DNA from 4 places in the Paenibacillus sp. EKM211P genome. Region 3 is predicted to be linked to each of the others. Evidence: predicted binding sites of a transcription regulator. Region 3 holds the regulator's gene; each other region holds the start of a gene.
The links. Region 3 encodes Rex, which represses fermentation and respiration genes when NADH is low (regulators of the CRP and FNR family bind a similar motif). Its sites were predicted from a motif close to TTGTGAAATATTTCACAA; they were not measured.
Positions count from the first base shown of each region.

Region 1 (5,312 bases), 160 kb from region 3:
TGCGTGATAATGCCGAGCATGGTTTGGGAGAAGAAATCCTCAATTCCACAGATGTGCTGCTGTGGTGGGGACATAAAGCCCACGACCAGGTGAGCGATGAAGTTACAGCGCGTGTCGTCAAGCGTGTGCAGGAAGGGATGGGCCTCATCGTACTGCACTCAGGCCATTTTTCTAAGCCATTTAAAGCTCTGATGGGCACCAGTTGTGATTTAAAATGGAGAGTTGCAGGCGAGCAGGAGATTATCTGGTCAGTAAATCCGTCACATCCCATTGCAGAAGGGATAGACGCCAAAATTCTCTTAGAGCAGGAAGAGATGTATGGAGAGTTCTTTGATATTCCTGCGCCGGATGAACTGGTCTTTATCAGTAACTTTGAAGGCGGCGAAGTATTTAGAACTGGATGCACCTTCCATCGAGGCAGTGGTAAAATATTTTATTTCAGACCAGGGCATGAAACCTATCCAACTTATTACCAACCTGATATTTTGAAGGTCATTGCTAACAGCATCCGTTGGGCTTCTCCGACAAGTAATAAAAAACCAATATATGGTAGGAGTGAACCAGTAAGGCCTCTTGGTGGAGTGTTGGTATAGTTACAATTATCACATTATGATAAATTCTATAAAGAACAGATTTACAGGCGGAACCTCTGGGATTCCGCCTTTTTGTATTTAACGAATTAGACATATACCTGCCGCATTGGTTTGTTGTATAATCAGTTTTGGTCATGGCAACTTTATCATCACAGGTAATTAAATTTAAGAAAGTGTTTTCTTTCGGGATAAAGTATGCTAAAATGATATATACTAACAAAAGGAAAGCTTTATCAAACCGAAATGCAAAAGAAGGTGAAAAATTTGGAGAGTCAACCGCAATTTACAAAAATGTGTCCGCGTTTTGAAACCGCCTTTTCATGTCTGGGTAAGCGCTGGAATGGATTGATTATTCAATCCATGATGAGCGGTCCCAAGCGGTTTAAGGATATTTCCAATCTGATTCCCACAATGAGTGACAAAATGTTATCAGAGCGGATGAAGGATCTGGAAAATGAAGGGATTCTTACACGCCATGTATATCCGGAAACTCCTGTCCGCATTGAATATGAGCTGACCACCAAAGGTCGTGCACTTCAGCCGGTTATGGAGCAGATTCAATTTTGGGCTGAGGAATGGATTAGATGATCACCAAACTCATTAAGTGTTTTTCATAGCAAAACAGCCTTTTCCTAGGAAAAAGGCTGTTTTTTTATTTTGTGATAGGCAGTACGGCTTAATAGCTTTTAGCACGGCCTGCTACTGAGAATACTCCGGCTGTTGTACGGCGGGGGACACGGGATTGAATATCCAGTGCGGCTGTACGAAATGTGCCTAAGCACGAGTGGCAAAGTCTTCCTGCATAAATGGGAGAACGGCAGGACTCGCAAGGATAATCAAGCTGACTGTATGTGGAGGGAAATTTGCCTGCTCTTACCCAATCTGTGAGCAAATCCATAGGTGTGCCAGTCACATCACTGAGTTGGCGGGTATGAGTAGAAGGATGCCTCCATAGATAGTTAGAACAGCGGTCAAAGAATATATTTTCTTCTTGAATACAAGTGCTACACAGGTTTCTAAGATTTTGACGGAAAATGGAACCGCATTTTGGGCAATTCGAAGTATGTATCTCCATAGAAACCAGTCCTTTGTATCGAAATATAGTAGTATTTTAAAATTTATTAGTTACATATTACTATGACTTTGTACCTATATCAATCTTTATTTAAAGAAATTGCTGATCTTTGAGTATATGCTGGCATCGAGATTGACATTACTCTATTACTTATGTATTATAACTTACATAAAGTTACTATATGAATAAAATAAACTTTATACGATAAGGAGATTTAATGATACCATCTTTATTTTTAGCCCACGGATCACCTATGCTTGCTATTGAACAGACGGACTATACTGCATTTTTAGAGCAGTTGGGGAAAAGCATTCATCCTAAGGCGATTGTTATCTTTACAGCTCACTGGGAGACACAAATGTTAACGATTAGTTCAATGGATGACATATACGATACAATTTATGATTTTGGAGGTTTCCCACCGGAACTGTACGAAGTGAAATATCCAGCACATGGTTCTGTTGAACTAGCTAATAAGTTGAAAAAGTTATATGAACAAAACGGCATCGAGGTACAAACTGATCATGTGAGAGGACTGGATCATGGTTCCTGGACATTGTTGCATCGTATGTATCCTGAGGCAGACATTCCGGTAGTTCAGATTTCCGTAAATCCGTACCTCTCGCCCAAAGCACAATTTGCCATTGGTGAAGTGCTGCGTGAGTTGGGAGAACAAGATATTCTGGTCATTGGCAGTGGCGTGACTGTCCATAATCTGCGTATTGTCAAATGGGGAGAAACGAAAACGGAACGTTGGGCAATTGATTTTGATGACTGGATTATCGAAAAAGTGCAAAGCGGAGATATAGAAGCTTTAGATCACTATGAAAGCGAAGCGCCGTATGCTCGTCAGGCTGTACCTAGAGCAGAACACTTTGTACCGTTGTTTATTGCAATGGGTAGTGGCGACCCTGCAAACAAAGCTAAGGTCATCCATAGAAGCTATGAGATGGGAAATTTAAGTTATCTATGTTTGCAGTTTTAAAGTGGGTAGGCAGAAGAAGGTCGAGTTATGTGCTTTGTTACTGTCCCGTCCGTTCTCTAAAAAATGGGGAGTGGAATAAAATTAGGGAGTGTTATAAGCTAATAATGGCTTACAGCACTCCCTTTTACATTAAAAAAATTTATTATATCCGGCAAATCTCACGTGGGCACAATTCACAATGACATACACCTTGCAGCATTTCCAAATCCTTGACAACAATCATACCATTATCGTATTCGACTGCATTTTTCTTACGCAGATCACTGAGCATCCGATTTACACTTTCCCGGGTAGCACCGATCATATTTGATAAGTCAGTATGAGTAATCTTTTTATGAATCAGAATATAGTCGCCGTGAGGCTCACCATAGGTGTTGCATAGTCGGATGAGTGTGGAACATAGAGCGCCAGGCTTGCCGTACATCATCAAATCGCGGAACTTGGTCTGGGTAATGCGGTGATGCGATCCCATCCATTTCATAAAGTCAATCGCAAAATCACAATGCTGACAAATAAGCAACTCCAAATCTGTATGATCGATTACGCCAATATCACTGTCCTCCAGAACCTCAGCAGAAAAGGAATGCTTAGTGCCGAAGAAAGGATCAGCTTGACCAACAAGATCGCCGCTTTGATACATATATAGAATAAGTTCCTTACCCTCATCCGTTGTTTTGGTCACTTTTACGCGTCCGCGCTTAATATAAAACAGCTTATCCGCTGTATCTCCTTCCCAGAACAGATGCGAACTTTCTGGCATAACTCGATCTTTCATCATCACTTGCAGCCGGTTGAAGCTGGCCTCCGAGAAGCAACAGGTGTTGCCGCGGGCTTCCATTACATTTGTAGGGTTTCTCATCGTCCATTTCCCCTTTGTATCCTATGTTATTTTATCTGCAACTTGATCAATTCAAATTCATTATATACCTGTGCAATGCGTTTTTGGGGCAAGATGAGGGGGTAAAAGTGGCAGAATTCCAAACTTTGTGATTTAATTCACTTCATAAAATAAAATTTTAAATAGATTGTGAAAAAAATCACAAAATATCTTAGAAAGCTGTGTTACGATCAGTGCGTGAACAAGAGATAGTACACGAGATAACAGGAGGATGAGGGAAATGGCTGTTAAAAACGAGGTTATCCAAAAAGAGCAAAGCGCAGAGCAGTATATTCAAACGCTGATTGACCGGGCGAACCGGGCACAGCAAGCTTTCATGAGTATGAATCAGGAGCAGATTGACGAAATCGTACAAGCTATGGCACTCGCAGGGATGGATAAGCACATGCACCTCGCGAAGTTGGCTGTTGAAGAAACAGGACGCGGTGTGTACGAGGACAAAATCACCAAAAACATGTTTGCAACAGAATATGTCTACCATAGCATTAAAAATGAGAAAACCGTCGGTGTCATTGAAGACAATGACTTTGATAGTTTTCAAAAGATAGCTGAACCAGTCGGTATTATCATGGGGATTACTCCAGTAACAAACCCAACTTCGACTACGATGTTCAAAGCGTTAATTGCCATTAAAACACGTAACCCAATCATTTTCGGCTTCCATCCATCTGCTCAATCGTGTAGTGCGGAAGCAGCTCGCGTCTTGCTTGAAGCAGCTGTTAAACATGGTGCTCCAGCGGATTGTATTCAATGGATTGAAGCACCTTCGATGGATAAAACAAATGTACTGATGAACCACTCTGATGTAGCGTTGATTTTGGCAACTGGTGGATCAGGCATGGTTAAGGCAGCTTATAGCTGTGGTAAACCTGCACTTGGCGTAGGTCCTGGTAACGTACCTTGCTTTATTGAGAAAACAGCCGATATCAAACAGGCCGTGAACGACCTTATCCTTTCTAAATCTTTTGATAACGGTATGATTTGTGCTTCGGAACAAGCTGTAATTATTGAAGAGCCTATCTTCGAGCAAGTGAAGAAATTGATGATTGCTAATGGTTGCTACTTTGTAAATAAAGAAGAGGCAGCTAAGCTCACTCAAGGAGCTATGAATGTAGAAAAATGTGCAGTGAACCCGGCCATTGTCGGCCAGTCTGCTGTAAAAATTGCTGAAATGAGCGGTATTACAGTACCGGCAGGAACCAAAATTTTGGTCGCTGAAATTGAAGGAGTAGGAACCAAATTCCCATTATCTGCGGAAAAATTGAGTCCGGTATTGGCTTGCTACAAAGTGAAAAATGCAGAGCAAGGTATCCAACGTGCTGCTGAAGTCGTAGAGTTCGGCGGTATGGGTCACTCTTCAGCAATCCATTCGCAAGATGAGGATGTTATTGCTCGCTTCGCAGATCGTTTGCAAACAGGACGTATCATTGTAAATGCACCTTCCACACATGGCGCAATCGGTGATATTTACAACACCAACCTTCCTTCGTTGACACTTGGTTGCGGTTCGTACGGTCGTAACTCGACTTCGTCGAACGTATCTGCAGTTAACTTGATTAATGTGAAAAGGGTGGCGAAACGGACGGTGAATATGCAATGGTTCAAAGTACCTTCCAAAATCTATTTTGAAAAAAATTCGACACAGTATCTTGCTAAAATGCCTGATATCACACGTGTAGCCATTATCACTGACCCTATGATGGTGAAACTCGGATATGTGGACCGTGTCATCCATTATTTGCACCAGCGTCAAACACCGGT
Region 1 covers NZ_JAAMNS010000004.1:186,715-192,026, forward strand. Annotated here, with positions in the region: gene G9G57_RS09090 (ThuA domain-containing protein) at 1-593, shown strand, start outside; gene G9G57_RS09095 (winged helix-turn-helix transcriptional regulator) at 837-1,181, shown strand; gene G9G57_RS09100 (dioxygenase family protein) at 1,886-2,653, shown strand; gene G9G57_RS09105 (Crp/Fnr family transcriptional regulator) at 2,796-3,512, opposite strand; gene adhE (bifunctional acetaldehyde-CoA/alcohol dehydrogenase) at 3,772-5,312, shown strand, end outside.
Region 1: a site for Rex is predicted at 3,679-3,696, ahead of adhE (bifunctional acetaldehyde-CoA/alcohol dehydrogenase). Genes of this name have one in related genera too.

Region 2 (5,312 bases), 150 kb from region 3:
CGCCAATGGATGCTGCTAAAGGCATGTGGATGTTCTATGAATATCCGGATACTGATTTCAATAACTTGAAACAAAAATTCATGGATATCCGTAAACGGATTTACAAGTACCCACGTCTGGGTCAAAAAGCACAATTTGTGGCTATCCCTACAACTTCGGGTACAGGTTCGGAAGTTACATCGTTTGCAGTTATTACGGACAAAAACCTGGGCAACACGAAGTACCCGCTGGCTGACTATGAGTTGACTCCTGATGTGGCAATTATTGACCCTGTGTTTGTATATTCGCTGCCTAAAACTGCTGTAGCCGATACGGGTATGGACGTTCTGACCCATGCTATCGAGGCTTATGTGTCTGTAATGGCCAATGATTATACAGATGGTCTGGCAATTAAAGCTATTCAACTGGTATTCCAATACCTGGAGCAATCGGCTCTGACTGGTGATAAGCTGGCTCGCGAAAAAATGCATAATGCTTCTACACTTGCAGGTATGGCGTTTGCTAATGCATTCTTGGGTATTAACCATAGTCTTGCACATAAATGGGGCGGACAATACCATACAGCGCATGGCCGCACGAATGCTATCTTGCTGCCGCACGTTATTCGCTACAATGCAAAAAAACCGACAAAATTTGCTTCGTTCCCTAAATATTCGCACTTTGTTGCAGATGAGCGTTATGCAGAAATCGCACGCATACTGGGACTGCCTGCACGTACCACTGAAGAAGGGGTTAACAGCTTAATTGACGCGATCCGTAAGTTGAACAAAACACTCGGTATCGAGGAATCGTTCCAACAACTTGGTTTCGATCCAAAAGACTTTGAATCACGTGTAGATTATTTGGCTGACCGCGCTTTTGAGGATCAATGTACAACTGCAAATCCAAAGCTGCCGCTGGTTACTGAATTGGCTGATGTATACCGTAATGCCTTCTACGGACGCTTTGATCAATAATATAATAGTATGAAGAGGCTTGTAACTAAGCATTTTCCTATACAATACCAATGCAGGCTCTCTATATAGAGGGCCTCTTGGTTTGGGAAGGGAGGTGAACGGCAAGGCTAGAGGTATACGCGTGAAGCTAGGGAAAATAAAGTGACAAAAATCACTCATATTGTGATTTTTGTCACATACTACACTCTATCATTATTCTACAATAAGAGTGTAAGAAAGGTCCCGACACTGAGCGTAAGGCATCGGTGAAAAGGCCGGGCTCAAGAAATAGTTTAAACGTGAAAAAAATCACAAGTCCGGAAGACCAAACAATTTGGAGGGATTTACATGTCGGTGATTGAGAGAGAATTACAAGAGCAACAATCTGGCTGGAGAGGTTTTAAAAAAGGAAAATGGACTAAAGAAGTTAACGTCAACGATTTTATTGAAACAAATATCTCACCTTATGTTGGCAATGAAGAATTTTTGGTTGGTCCTACCGCCAATACAACTGCATTGTGGGAAATTGTATCTGATCTTACTAAAAAAGAGTTGGCAAACGGCGGCGTTCTTGATGTAGACGTAAATACGCCATCCACCATTATTTCACATAAACCAGGCTATTTGGACAAGGACAAAGAACAAGTTGTCGGCGTACAAACAGATGCTCCATTCAAACGTTCTTTGCAGCCGTTTGGTGGAATTCGGATGATGATCGATGCTTGTAAAGCCTATGGTTTTGAAGTGCCACAAAGCATTGTTGACATTTTCACTCATATTCGTAAAACACACAACCAAGGTGTATTTGACGCTTATACAGATGAAATGAGAGCAGCTCGTAAAGCTGGCATCATTACTGGTCTGCCAGATGCATACGGTCGTGGTCGTATAATCGGTGACTATCGTCGCGTAGCTCTGTATGGTGCAGACTTCTTGATCCAAGATAAAAAACTTCAATTGAAAAGCCTTGAAGTTGATTCCATGGAAGAAGACGTAATCCGTCTGCGTGAAGAAATTTCTGAACAAATTCGTGCTTTGAATGAATTGAAACAAATGGCTGCTGAGCACGGTTTTGATATTTCTAAACCAGCTAACAATGCAAAAGAAGCTTTCCAATGGGTATATTTTGGATATCTTGCAGCGATTAAAGAACAAAATGGTGCAGCAATGTCTTTGGGACGTGTATCTTCATTCCTTGATATTTATACTCAACGTGATCTTGAGGAAGGTGCGATGAACGAAGAACAAGCTCAGGAACTGGTCGATCATTTTGTTATGAAACTGCGTATTGTTAAGTTCCTGCGTACACCTGACTACAACGAACTGTTCAGTGGTGACCCAACTTGGGTAACAGAATCCATTGGTGGTATGTCTGTCACTGGAGAAACTCGTGTTACCAAAAACAGCTTCCGTTTCTTGCACACACTGTACAACTTAGGACCTGCTCCAGAACCTAACTTGACTGTACTGTGGTCAGAAAAACTGCCTGAGGGCTTTAAAAAATATTGTGCAAAAGTTTCTATTGAAACTAGCTCCATTCAATATGAAAATGACGATTTGATGCGTCCAATCTACGGCGATGATTATGGTATTGCTTGTTGTGTATCCGCTATGAGAATCGGTAAACAAATGCAATTCTTTGGCGCTCGTGCCAACTTGGCAAAAGCTCTACTGTATGCCATTAACGGCGGTAAGGATGAAAAATCCGGCGTTCAAGTAGGACCTGAGTTCCCAGCTATTACAAGCGAAGTGCTGGATTACGAAGAAGTGTTAAGCCGTTTCAAACCTATGATGGAATGGCTGGCAAAACTGTACATGAACACTTTGAATGTTATTCACTATATGCATGATAAATATAGCTACGAACGCATTGAAATGGCGTTGCATGACCGTGATATTCTTCGTACCATGGCTTGTGGTATTGCGGGTCTGTCAGTTGCTACCGACTCCTTGAGCGCCATTAAATATGCAAAAGTTAAACCAATTCGCAACGAAAAAGGAATTGCTGTTGACTTTGAAATCGAAGGCGAATATCCTTGCTACGGTAACAATGATGACCGCGTAGATACTATCGCTGTAGAACTGGTAGAAAGCTTCATGAGCATGATCCGCAAACATAAAGCTTATCGTAATGCGGTTCCTACTCAATCTGTACTGACCATTACTTCCAACGTGGTATACGGTAAGAAAACAGGTACAACACCTGATGGACGTAAAGCAGGCGAACCGTTCGCACCAGGTGCAAACCCAATGCATGGTCGTGATAAAAAAGGCGCTCTGGCATCTCTGAGTTCCGTAGCCAAATTGCCTTATGAACACAGCTTAGATGGTATCTCGAATACCTTCTCCATCGTGCCTAAAGCACTGGGTAAAGAAGAAGAAACACGCAAAACAAACCTTGTTTCGATGATGGATGGCTACTTTGGAAGCCACGCACATCATCTGAATGTCAATGTGTTTGCTCGTGAACAACTGTTGGATGCAATGGAACACCCAGAAAACTATCCACAACTTACGATTCGTGTTTCCGGTTATGCTGTTAACTTTATCAAGCTGACTCGTGAGCAACAATTGGATGTTATTAACCGTACTTTCCACGGTACAATGTAAATAAGTTTTACGTATCATATAATACACTGACGCACGCATAGCGGATGCGGGAAGGATGATGCAACATGTTGAAAGGTCACATACACTCATTGGAAACCTTCGGGACCGTAGATGGTCCCGGCATCCGCTTCGTGCTCTTTATGCAAGGATGCTTGTTGAAATGTCAATATTGCCATAATCCGGACACTTGGGCCTTAAATGAAGGTAATCCGATGACGTTAGAAGAAGTATTGGCTGAGATTGAACCATATTTAGCCTATTACCGTTCTTCGGGAGGCGGATTAACAGTTTCCGGTGGAGAACCGACATTACAAGCTCATTTTGTAGCAGAGCTGTTCAAAGAAGTGAAACGTCGCTGGAATTTGCACACGACATTGGACAGTAACGGCTTTAATGATGCAGGTCGTATCCATGATCTACTGGACGTAACGGATTTGGTACTACTAGATATTAAACACATTGATAACGACAAGCATATTAAGCTTACAGGCAAATCCAACGATCGTATGCTAAGTACGGCCCGCTGGTTGTCTGAGCAAGGGCGAAAAATGTGGATTAGACACGTATTTGTACCGGGTATCCATGACGACGAGCAAGATCTACTCAATTTGGGACGGTTCATTGGAACGTTGAACGGAGTCGAGAAATTCGAAATTTTACCTTACCATCAAATGGGTATTTACAAATGGGAAATGCTCGGTAAGGCATATCCGCTGGAGGGAGTTCCGTCTCCTACAGATGAAGAAGTTCAACGTGCTTACCGACTCATTGAAGAGGGTCGTCTGGAGACTGCAGGAACGAATACTGCTTGCCGTCCATCATAATGTAAATGGATCAGAACTACTTTCAGGTTATAAAGCCGCCGTCACATCAGATCAGATGGACGGCGGTTTTTTTGTTGTTGAATTTTTGCAGTCACAGGAGAAAGTTACCTTTTTTTCATGATCGTCAAAATTTCCAGAAACTTTTTGACAACTGTCGCGTCTAATAGTATGACTTTTCACGGGAATGATAATAATTTGGGGATAGAAGGAGACAGACAATGAATTTCAAGAAATGGACCATGCTCACCGCCTTGGCGGTAGCTCAGGTGGCTGCAGTAGCCCCTGTAGGAGCAGAAGCAGCATCAACAAGCGTTCAATCCACCGATTCGGTTAGCGCCCAGCAGACGACCAATGTTGCTGATTCCGGCGTTCAGAATAGTATCGGAGATCAAAATGGAACAAGCACACCAGCTAATACGGTAACACCTGATAACACGGGTGTATCCAATGATCCATTGACTGGGCTGCCTACAGATACCACTAACGGATCGAACGTAACCAATGATGTATACGGTGGAGACGGAACGATCACCAATCCTGGTGGAGCTCCAACATCCATGAATGCGAATCAACTGATTTTGTATTTGAACAGTGCTAAAATGGAACAAAACGGACAGGTATATACGGCAACTCAGCCGATGACAGTCAAAGACGGAGTTTCCTATGTAGCTATCCGTTCTCTTGTCAGCCGTGTCGGATTGCAGTTTAGTTATGACACTACCACCAAAGAAACCGTAATCACCCAAGGAACAAATGTCCTGCGCTTCAAAACAGACAGCAAAGTTTATACGGTTAACGGTGAAGCTAGACAAATGAAGGGACCTGCTTTCCAACAAAAGAACGTATTTATGGTACCGTTGACTTCGATTACACAGGCCCTAAATATTCCTTATACTGTGAATAATACAACTAAACAAGTTATCATGGATTTGAATCAGAAGCC
Region 2 covers NZ_JAAMNS010000004.1:192,143-197,454, forward strand. Annotated here, with positions in the region: gene adhE (bifunctional acetaldehyde-CoA/alcohol dehydrogenase) at 1-956, shown strand, start outside; gene pflB (formate C-acetyltransferase) at 1,284-3,545, shown strand; gene pflA (pyruvate formate-lyase-activating protein) at 3,611-4,369, shown strand; gene G9G57_RS09125 (copper amine oxidase N-terminal domain-containing protein) at 4,588-5,312, shown strand, end outside.
Region 2: a site for Rex is predicted at 1,233-1,250, ahead of pflB (formate C-acetyltransferase). Genes of this name have one in related genera too.

Region 3 (5,312 bases):
TTCCATGTCTGAGTCGTGCTAACCAGACCACCTGATTGCTTGGCCTTCATGATAGCGGCATTTTTCTCAGCCACCTGGTCTTGAGTAACATACGAATAATACCAGAAAATGCTGACCAGGATCAGTATTACGGCCAAAATGGCGACCGCTATCCATTTCTTCTTATTTTTCAAACCTGTGCTTCCTCTCTAAGGGGATGTGACACCTAAATTAGTGCGACAGCAGCCCTTCAAAGGCGGCTTGTGCCTCATGTTTGATACGTTCCTCGTCCATCGTCAGGCATTCGCCATTTTTCACAACCTGACGGCCGTCTACCCACACATGAGCCACGTCTTTGGCACTTGCAGAGTATACGGCATGAGAAATAAGATCTGTACGCGGCAAGAAATGGGCCTGATCCAGATCTAGCGCGATAAAGTCAGCCTTATTGCCTGCTGCCAGCGCTCCTACCTCTTTTAAACCAATCGACTTTGCACCATACTCTGTTGCCAGACGTAGTGCTTCATTTGCAGGAACTGCCGTTGGGTCGCCAGATACTCCCTTGTGAATGAGTGCCGCCAGACGCATTTCCTCGAACATATCCAGGTTATTATTGCTGGCAGGACCATCTGTTCCGAGTGAAACAGTAACTCCTGCACGCAGCAATTCAGGCACTCTAGCTACACCACTTGCCAGCTTCAAGTTGCTGCCTGGATTATGCGATACCGCCACACCTCGTTCCGCTAACAAAGCTATTTCTTCGTCGTTCAAGTGAACGCCGTGGGCAACAAGTGAAGGACGGGAGAAAAAGCCAAGCTTATCTAAGTGTGCAACTGGACGCAAGCCGTAGTCGCGTACGTTTTGTTCAACTTCGGCGATCGTCTCGGACATGTGCGTATGCAATGGTAAATCGAGATCATGTGCTGCTTGAACAAATTTCTCAATAAACGCAGGCGGGCATGTGTATGGGGCATGAGGAGACATCATTGTTGTGATACGTCCGTCTGCTTTTCCATGCCAGTTACGCGCAAAAGTCACGGCCTCAGCTAGCTTGATCCGCTGTTCTTCTTCTGAACAGAGTCCAATGGCTCCACGCATCAAACTTGCACGAATGCCCGACTCTTCAGCTACACGAGCCACCTCATCCATATGATCGTACATATCCAGGAAAGTCGTGGTTCCACCTTTCAGCATTTCCAGCACTGACAAAGAAGTTCCCCAGTACACATCCGTAGATGTAAACTTGGCTTCCATAGGCCACATTTTTTCCTGAAGCCACACTTGAAGTGCCAAATCATCTCCATACCCTCGCAGCAGAGACATCGCCGCATGACCATGAGTATTGATCAGACCAGGTAAAAACAATAACCCCTTGCCGTCGATTGCTTCTGTCTCTTCCTCACCCGCAGGCAAAGTCTCGCCAATGTAAGTAATACGGCTATCCTCCACAATCATAAAACCATGGATTACCCCAGCCTCGGGTCCATTCACGGCAAACGAGCCGTTTTTAATCATCCATTTATTCACTGTCATATTGTGCTTCTTCCTTTCCGTCCTCCAGATAATAAGCGAGGCTAAGCAAATCAGTTGTAAAGTCTGTGGCATGTATCCGAATGTTAGCCGGTGCCTTGAGAATGATAGGTGCAAAGTTCAAAATCGCTCCAATTCCACTCTCAATCAGCCTATCAGCTACGTGCTGTGCCTCAAAATCAGGTACAGTAATAATCCCGATTCGTATATTTTTTTCTTTCACAGTCGCTTCCAGTTCATCCATCGGCTGTACGACCAAAGTATTGATTCTGGTCCCAACCTTATCCGGGAACGCATCAAAAACCGCCACAATCTTCATATTGTCTTTTAAATAAGCATTATAGTTCGATAGGGCTTGACCCAGATTACCCGCTCCGACCAATACTACATTAATTTGCTGGTCGATTTTCAGGATATGGCGTATTTTCTCAATTAGATAAGAAACATCGTAACCGATGCCCTTCCGACCAAAATCGCCAAAATAGGCAAGATCTTTACGAATTTGGGCCGGATTCAAATCTAACCTCTGTCCCAGCTCTTGAGAAGAGACCGTAGCCACCTCCCGTTTGTGCAGTGCATTCAGATAACGTAAATATACGGGTAATCTCCGTACGACAGCCTCTGAAATTTTATCTGATTTCATACTTGCTCCCCCTAATTGTAACGGACTTTAGGTGTCCGTCCGTTGTGCCTCTGTCTCCGGGGCAGATTGGAGCCATTCGGCGATGCGGGGCACCATTTGCTCCGATGGCATATGCTCCATTTTTGGTCCCGGTAACGAGTACAAAAAGTGCTTTCCGTAATAGGATTCGATCACACGCGTATCGTAAACGATGACGACTCCGTGGTCGCTCGCTGTACGTACCAATCGCCCAAATCCCTGTTTGAAGCGAATAACCGCTTGTGGTACAGACAGCTTCATAAATGGATTCTTCTTCTGCTGCTGGAGCAACTCACTTTTGGCCTCCAGTAACGGGTGATTGGGCGGTTGAAACGGCAAGCGAACGATAGCCAGACAAGTCAAAGCTTTCCCTGGAATATCGACGCCTTCCCAGAAGCTACTAGTTCCCAGCAATACAGAAGCTTTCGCTTCCTGAAAACGGCGGGTTAGCTTGCTGCGACTCCCACTGTCCACACCTTGTCCTAACACGGTAATATCGCTGGATGCTAACGCCTCTTTGAGCGGCTCATACACTTGCCGGAGCATCCGATAGGAAGTAAACAGAACGAGCATTCTCCCCCGCGTTGCCTGGGCAGTCGCTCCTAGAGAGCTAACGAGCATCTCTACAAAATGTGCATCTCCTACACTGCCCTTCACACTCGGAAAATCTCGCGGAATGACCAGCAACACCTGATCCCTATAATTAAAGGGTGATGGGAGCTGTGACGTCATTAATCGTCCTTGATCTGCGGCCTCCTGCAAACCGAGTTGATCGGTCATGTACTGAAACGATTTATCTACCGATAAAGTAGCAGATGTCAGAATAATACTTCTTTTTTTGTCAAAAAACATTTCTTTCAACTGGCGGCTCACATCGACGGGCACCGCATAAAATTGCAATGATTTACTCCGGAATTGTCCACTCGCTTCAAGCCAATATACGGTTGTTTCATCATCGAGTCGTATAAAGAAGCGCAAATTTTCCCTAATCCCCGCCAAATCCTTAAGCAGACCCGTGATATCTGTAATGAGACTATCCGCCGCATAATCGTCATGTTCTTCCTTGACATCCAGCATCAGCTTGTCGCCCTTGCGCAAAATTTCGCTCAATGTTACATAAAGCTGATTTTCCAATGCCGCCGCCTGATCCCACTTTGCAGGCTTGGCTGACGGTTTGAGACGCGAAGAAAATTGCCCCGTTTCACCTGGTGTGGCATCAGTTCGCTCCGGCAACATGCCAAACAGCTTATCGCTTAGTAGGTCCCAAGTTTCCTTAACCTCTAACACAAGTGGGTACAACTGATCAATGACCGAGGCCCATTCCGTCGACTTCTCATGCCCCGACTTTGCCAACTGCTGACGTAACGAAGGCAATTGCCCATTCTTGCTGTCCTTGAACAATCGAGTCAGCGTATGCACGAGTGTGAAATATTTCATATGCATGCCCAGGTGCTTACCAGCTACTTCCTCTAGATGATGTGCCTCATCAATCACCAAGTGTTCATAGCTAGGCAGCAGCTGATGACTTGCTTTGACGTCGGTGAACAGCTTGGAGTGATTCGTTATAACCACATCCGCTATTCCTGCTTCATGACGTGCACGATGATAGTAGCATTTGCGGAACCATGGACAAGAACGACCAAGACAGGACTCGGAATCACTAGCAACCGTTTCCCAAAAATCCCCTCCACGATTGCTCAGGTTTAGTTCCTCATCATCACCGGTTTCTGTCAGAGTCAGCCAGACAATCATTTGAGCCGCTGTAATCAAGTCTTCCTTTGGTGTCGCGAAGTCTCTTCTGTTTATTTTATGTTCAAACTTACGCAGACACAAATAATGCCCCCGTCCCTTAAAGATGGCAGCCCGGAACGGGAAGGGAATCACTTTGGTCAGCATCGGAATATCACGCTCTCGCAATTGCTCCTGCAGATTAATGGTATGCGTGCTTACGGTGACCCTCTGCCCATATTTTACACTGTGATACAGTGACGGAAGCAAATAGCCCAGGGACTTCCCTGTTCCTGTACCCGCCTCGATCAACAAATGCTTATCTTGACTCAGGGCTTGATTTACACTCTCAATCATTTGTATCTGCGCCTCGCGCTCCTCATATTGGCTCAAGGATGAACGCAAATTGTCCCGTACATCATTCATATACTGCTCAAAGGAAACGCCTGACAGTGGATTCGGATCATCTTCTCTGCGTGGAGCAGCCAGTTCAGTCCAATCTTCCACTTTAAGCGCAAGCTGACGAAAAAACTGATGTTTCTCCAAATCCTGAATAGGATCTAGCTCTTTCTCTTCTCGTATGCCGTCAAGAAACCAACCCAGGTCGCTGTCTTCCTCTGCGAACAAATCGCTAAGCCGCTGTATCGTTATCAGAGGCAGTGCTTGAAGCTCACCCAGACACTTTAAAAACACCTCAGCCGTAGCCAACGCGTCGCTGTCTGCTTGATGAGGGCGGTCATGCGCCAGCCCAAACTCTGAGGAAACAAAACCTAACTGATAAGAAGATAACGATGGAAACATAATTTTCAGAAAATCCATCGTATCCAAAATTCTACCGCTAAAAGGTAAATATCCACACCGGTCCAAAGCGCTTTGCAAAAAATTAAAATCAAACGCCACGTTATGACCGACGAGTACGACATCGTCCAGCATAGGCACGAGCTCCATCATCATTTCTTCGAGTGCAGGTGCATCCTTGACGTCATCGTCTGTAATTCCGGTCAATCCGGTGATAAAAGGTGGAATAGATCTGCCAGGGTTTACATAAGAGCCGTAAACACAGGAAATGCTGTTATCATGATCTATAATTGCAAGTCCGACTTGAATGATGTCATCCGCGGACTGGGTGCCTGTCGTTTCAAAATCCAATACCGCAAATTTCATTCGAGCTTAATCCTTTCTTATGACACATACAATGATAATAACTCTGTATAATAGCATAGCAGAAGATTGCGTGTTTGGAAATTAAGACAGCCAAAAAAGACGATGCACACGCCGCCTAAGGAGGTGGGCATGCATCGTCTTACTCGGTGTCTGACAACTACATCCAGGTCAACATGGAGCTGTCGTAGCGAAGCTTTTCGACACCGGACAAACAGGCTTGCATATTGTGCAGTGGCTCGGGCAACGTTGG
Region 3 covers NZ_JAAMNS010000004.1:344,454-349,765, reverse strand. Annotated here, with positions in the region: gene G9G57_RS09935 (cell wall elongation regulator TseB-like domain-containing protein) at 1-173, opposite strand, end outside; gene G9G57_RS09930 (amidohydrolase) at 211-1,512, opposite strand; gene G9G57_RS09925 (redox-sensing transcriptional repressor Rex) at 1,499-2,152, opposite strand; gene dinG (ATP-dependent DNA helicase DinG) at 2,180-5,062, opposite strand; gene G9G57_RS09915 (tetratricopeptide repeat protein) at 5,220-5,312, opposite strand, start outside.

Region 4 (5,312 bases), on a different contig from region 3:
CCATTAAGGGTCAGCTCACCTGAAGTGGGGTCAGAAAAACCGCCAAGCAGACTAAGCAATGTCGTTTTGCCTGCACCACTCGCTCCGACGATGCCGATCATGTTCATGTGCGGTTCAACACTTGCAGACACATGTTCAAGCCGGGCAGAGCCGTCTTCATTCAGTAAACACACATCAGACAGCATAAGGATGTCCTGCCCCGTGATGTCTAATCCTTTATCATGAACTGTCTGTGCATTCGTCTCCGTCGCTTCTTCTTCTGCACCGAGAATCGAACGTATCGCTCCCCAAGCCTCTTTACCATCCAATGAGGCGTGATAGTCTGATCCCAACTGTCGTATAGGCATAAAATATTCCGGTGCCAGAATAAGCACCGCAAGCGCTGCCTCCAGTCCCACTGAACCACTAATCAGACGCAGCCCCAAGCCTACCGCTACAAAAGCGACCGACAGCATACTGAAAAAATCGAGGGCAAATGAAGAAAGAAACGCTACCCGCAGCGTACGCATCGTGGCTGTACGATACTGGTCGCTGACCTTCCCTACGGTTTCCCCATGCGCCCGACTGCGTCCCAAAAACCTTAGTGTCTGTAGTCCACGCAACGAATCCGTAAAATGATGTGATAACAGACGATAGGAACGCCACTGCTTGTCTGCCTGCTTTCGCGCCGCCAAGCCGAGCAAAATAAAGAAGCCCACCAGAATCGGCATCGTAGTCGTCAAAATCACACCTGAAATCAGATCTAATGTGAAAACGTACACAAGCACAAGTAAGGTTACAGCCATCATGTCTATCATACGAGGAATGGATATTTCCAAATAATTGCGAACCCGATCCACGCCATCCAGCGCTAGCGTCACCAACTTGCCGCTTCCTTCCCGCGCAGCAAAACCCGGGCCTCGCTCAAACAAACGCGCAAGCAGACGCTCCCGTAAGGAAGCGCCTGCTGCTTCGGCGAAACGACCGGCTGTCCGGCGTTGCAGCCAGATCATCGTATGCCTCACTGCAAAAGCCGCGAAAAACAACGCCAGCGATGGCCAAGCCATTACTAGCGGATTTTGTTTAAATAAAATCGTAACAGCCTTTGCCAAAAAGATGGCTTGTGCAATTACCGCTGCTCCCTGGAGCAGGGAAAGGGCGGCCAGCAGCAGCATTACTGGCCGAATGCCCTTTAATTCAAACCAGGCTTTATCCATTAGTATTCCAGATGATCCTTTTCACTGAGACGCTTATGGAAAACAAAATAGCTCCACGCCTGATAAGCCAACACAAAGGGTAAAAGCGTTGCTGCAACAATCGTCATGGCTTTCAGTGTGTAATGACTGGAGCTTGCATTATATATCGTCAAATCAAAAGCACTGTTGATCGAGCTCACCATAAATCTCGGGAACAAGCCAACGAATAACGAAACGAAGCTTAGCAAAATGATGACACCGGTCATCCCGAAAGCCCATCCTTCGCGGCGCTGCTTCAGGAAATACCATGTTAGCACATAGGCAACCATCCCCACTGCAACCGCAACATACATAAAGGGACCGCGACGTGCAAATAAATCCGTTGCAAAATAAGTCCATACCACCATACCAGCAAGCAAAATCCCCAACACCGGAAGAAATTTGGACGCGATCACACGAGCACGATCCCTTACTTCACCAATCGTCCGCAGAGAAATGAACGTCAGCCCGTGCATAAGGCACATTCCGACCACGGTCAGTCCAATCCATACGGTGTATCCATTGAACACATCCAAGAATCCGGCTTTCAGATCCATGTTTTGCTGAATAGGTACACCCTTCACTAAAGCGGCAAAGGCCATACCAAACAGCATCGGTGGCAGGAAGCTGCCAATCAGAATGCAAGCATCCCACGTTCCTGTCCACCCTTTCCCTTCAGCCTTGCCACGGAACTCAAAGGAGACTCCTCGCAAAATCAAGCCTAGCAAAATAAACACAAATACCAGATAATATCCGCTGAACATCGTTGCATAAAAATGCGGGAAAGCGGCAAACATCGCACCTGCTGCTGTAATCAGCCACACTTCATTGGCATCCCAGAATGGACCAATCGTATTGATCATTAAACGTTTTTGTTGGTCATTGCGCGGCACTAATCCAGTAGCCATACCCACGCCAAAATCAAAGCCCTCTAGAAAAAAGAAGCCTGTAAACAGCACTGCGATCAATAAGAACCATAAATCATTTAACGTCAATGCTGCCACCCCCTTGAGCAAATGGATCATGAATTACCGTATGCTGATGCGGCTCCATATCTGGGCCTTTACGAGCGGTGCGAGCAAACAGGAATGCCAGTACACCCGTTAAAATGAGATACAGCGACGTAAATGCAATCAGTGAGAACAACACTTCTCCTGCTACAACGGTAGGTGAAACGGAATCTTTTGTTTGCAGCAAACCAAATACAGTCCACGGCTGACGTCCCATTTCTGTCATGATCCAGCCCGCGGTATTGCCAATGAACGGGAGTGATATCCCCCACAGCATAAGACGGAAGAACCAACGATGGGAGCCCTCCAATTTTTGTCGAAAACTCAGATAAGCTCCGTACAGAGCAAGTGCGATCATGGCACATCCTGCCGCAATCATAATGCGGAAGCTCCAGAAGGTCGTACGGACAGGCGGAATATAATCACCCGGACCGTAGGTCTTTTCATACTGTGCTTGAAGCTCCTTCATACCAGGCACAGAGCCGGAAAACTTGCTATACGACAGAAAGCTCAGTGCAAACGGAACCTTAATCTCAAAGGTATTTTCCTGCTTATCAGGATCAATATTGGCAATAATCGTCCAAGGCGCTGGATCGCCACTGTCTCCCCACAGAGCTTCACTGGCTGCCATCTTCATGGGCTGTGTTTTGATCAAATATTGAGCCTGTCCATGACCAAACAAAGGAATAGCAATGGCACAGATTAATGCAACTATAATGCTCAATTTAAAAGAAGGTTTAAAGAAGTCCATATTCTTTTTATGCATCAGCTTCCAAGCACTAATCCCTGCTACCAGGAAAGCTCCAGTTGCAATAGCAGCAAAGATGGTGTGAGGATACTCCCACAAAAGCTGCTCGTTCGTTAACAAAGCAGCAAAATCTTGCATTTCTGCCCGGCCATTTACAACCCCATATCCTACGGGACGTTGCATGAATGAATTAGCAGCCAAAATCCACAAAGCCGAGAGCATCGTACCAATCGCTACTAGCCACATGCAAACTAAATGGACAGTTTTGGATAGTCTTTCCCAGCCGAATACCCATAGGCCGATAAAGGTTGATTCCAGAAAAAATGCAAGCAATGCTTCAATGGCTAGCGGTGTACCAAATACATCACCGACAAAACGGGAAAAGTCCGACCAATTCATTCCGAACTGGAACTCCTGCAAAATTCCGGTAACTACGCCCAGCGCAAAGTTAATCAGCAGAAACGTTCCCCAGAATTGAGCCATTTTTTTGTACAAGTCTTTTTTCTTGATAACATACATAGTCTCCATAATTGCCACCAACAATGACAATCCAATGGAGATTGGCACATAAACAAAATGAAGAATCGTAGTGGTTGCAAACTGCAACCGTGCCAAATCCAATACGTCCATGATGCTGCTCCTCCTCTGTACTTCCCTTAACAATGATTTAATGTTTGTGATCTGAAGTCTTTTATATTTGTGATTGTATTCACATTGTTACATATGAAACCGTCACTTTTTTAGGAAATGACTCACTTAGCTAACTTCCCCATGGTTGCCATAACCGGGCTTCAGATTATCCCCATTATATAGAATAAATTTAAATGAAATTGAATCAAAAATGTGAACATCGTGTCAAAGTTGTGTCATAACGATGGCTTTTCTACGAAAATGCCCTAAATTCCATAATCAATGTGACATTTTCTATTGATCTGTCTTTTTTCAATATATATAAAAAGAGCCTCTCTTCATTCGGAGAGGATACCTCCGACATCTGCAAGAGAGACTTCATAACGTTAAACCTAGGGAATCGATCAACAGCCATCTGTTCCTCCGTTCTTTTGGACCTGATTACGGTAGGAGGAAGGCGACACTCCAACATACTTTTTAAATTTACTATGAAAATAATCTGCATTTGCATATCCCACGCGGCCCGCCACTTGGTGCACCTTAATCCCTTGTGCAAGCAATTCCCTTGCTCGCTCAATCCTTACCTTATCCAGGTAGGCATTAAAGGCCTCGCCTGTATGACTTTTGAACAGTTTGCCCAAATACCCACTATTGTAATTGAACATATCTGCCAGCAACTCCAGTCGCAAATTTTCATCATAATGACCATGTATAAAGTCAATCATTTGCTTCATGATGATCTCCTTGCCACCCGTATCAGTCTGTCCAATCCACTGCAACACATGTTCGAGCGAGTGATCCACCAGCTCGCCCAATGTTGAATAGGCATATACATTGGTAATCAAGTTGGAATGCTCCTCCAGCACGGTCCGGCTGTGTTCCTGTCCAGCTGCATAATTGTTCAGTGCGAGTGTGAATGTCTGAGCGAAGGCCGCCTTGATTGCAGATTCTGTACGATAAATCTGGGGAAATTGGACTTCCATGTCCTTAATGACACGGGTCGCCGCTCTACCATTAGCCATATCCAGCGCGTAGTACAGCTTTTCTGCATAACGCATGGGATCATCTGGGGCTCTGTCAGACGCTTCATCCATTTCAGCAGGGACTGTCTCCCATTCATGTAGGTCGCCGGGAAGCATGACTCTTTCTGCCCGGAACAAAAACATACGCTCCAATAATCGTAACGCCTGCTCAAAAGATCTGGGGATATCCTTAAGAATGTCTACCGGAGCGCCGGCAGCCCCATAGATTTCATTTACCCACGGTTTTAGCTCCTGTCGCCATGCAGCCAGCAACTGAACAGCATCTTTTTCCGTTTTTAACATGGCGGGAAGCAATAGGCCCGTATATATTCCAGCCTCAAACACAATGCCTCTACCCTGCTCACGACACAATTCGGCCAGCCGCTGCTTTGCTGCCAACTGCCGGGCTTGCCGATCCCAGTCAGGTATACGCAAATCCAGCAAAACCACCTGATAGCTACTCCAGTCCAAGGCTGGTAACGCTGGCTGTTGTCCGTGTTTTCCACCGCCGTTTTGGTGTTCAGCCTGCTTGGATGCACGATGGCTGGGTTCTACAGCATTACGAGCATGTTCTCCATGAACCGGAAACAGCAATGCTTCGATCCAATCGCGCTCATGCGAAGACGGACTCCCCCACTTTCCATCTCCCTTTTCGTTTTCAATGCTTTGCCGTACTCGCTTTAGCTCC
Region 4 covers NZ_JAAMNS010000005.1:140,621-145,932, reverse strand. Annotated here, with positions in the region: gene cydD (thiol reductant ABC exporter subunit CydD) at 1-1,196, opposite strand, end outside; gene cydB (cytochrome d ubiquinol oxidase subunit II) at 1,196-2,209, opposite strand; gene G9G57_RS11040 (cytochrome ubiquinol oxidase subunit I) at 2,196-3,602, opposite strand; gene G9G57_RS11035 (response regulator transcription factor) at 4,007-5,312, opposite strand, start outside.
Region 4: a site for Rex is predicted at 3,670-3,687, ahead of G9G57_RS11040 (cytochrome ubiquinol oxidase subunit I). Genes of this name have one in related genera too.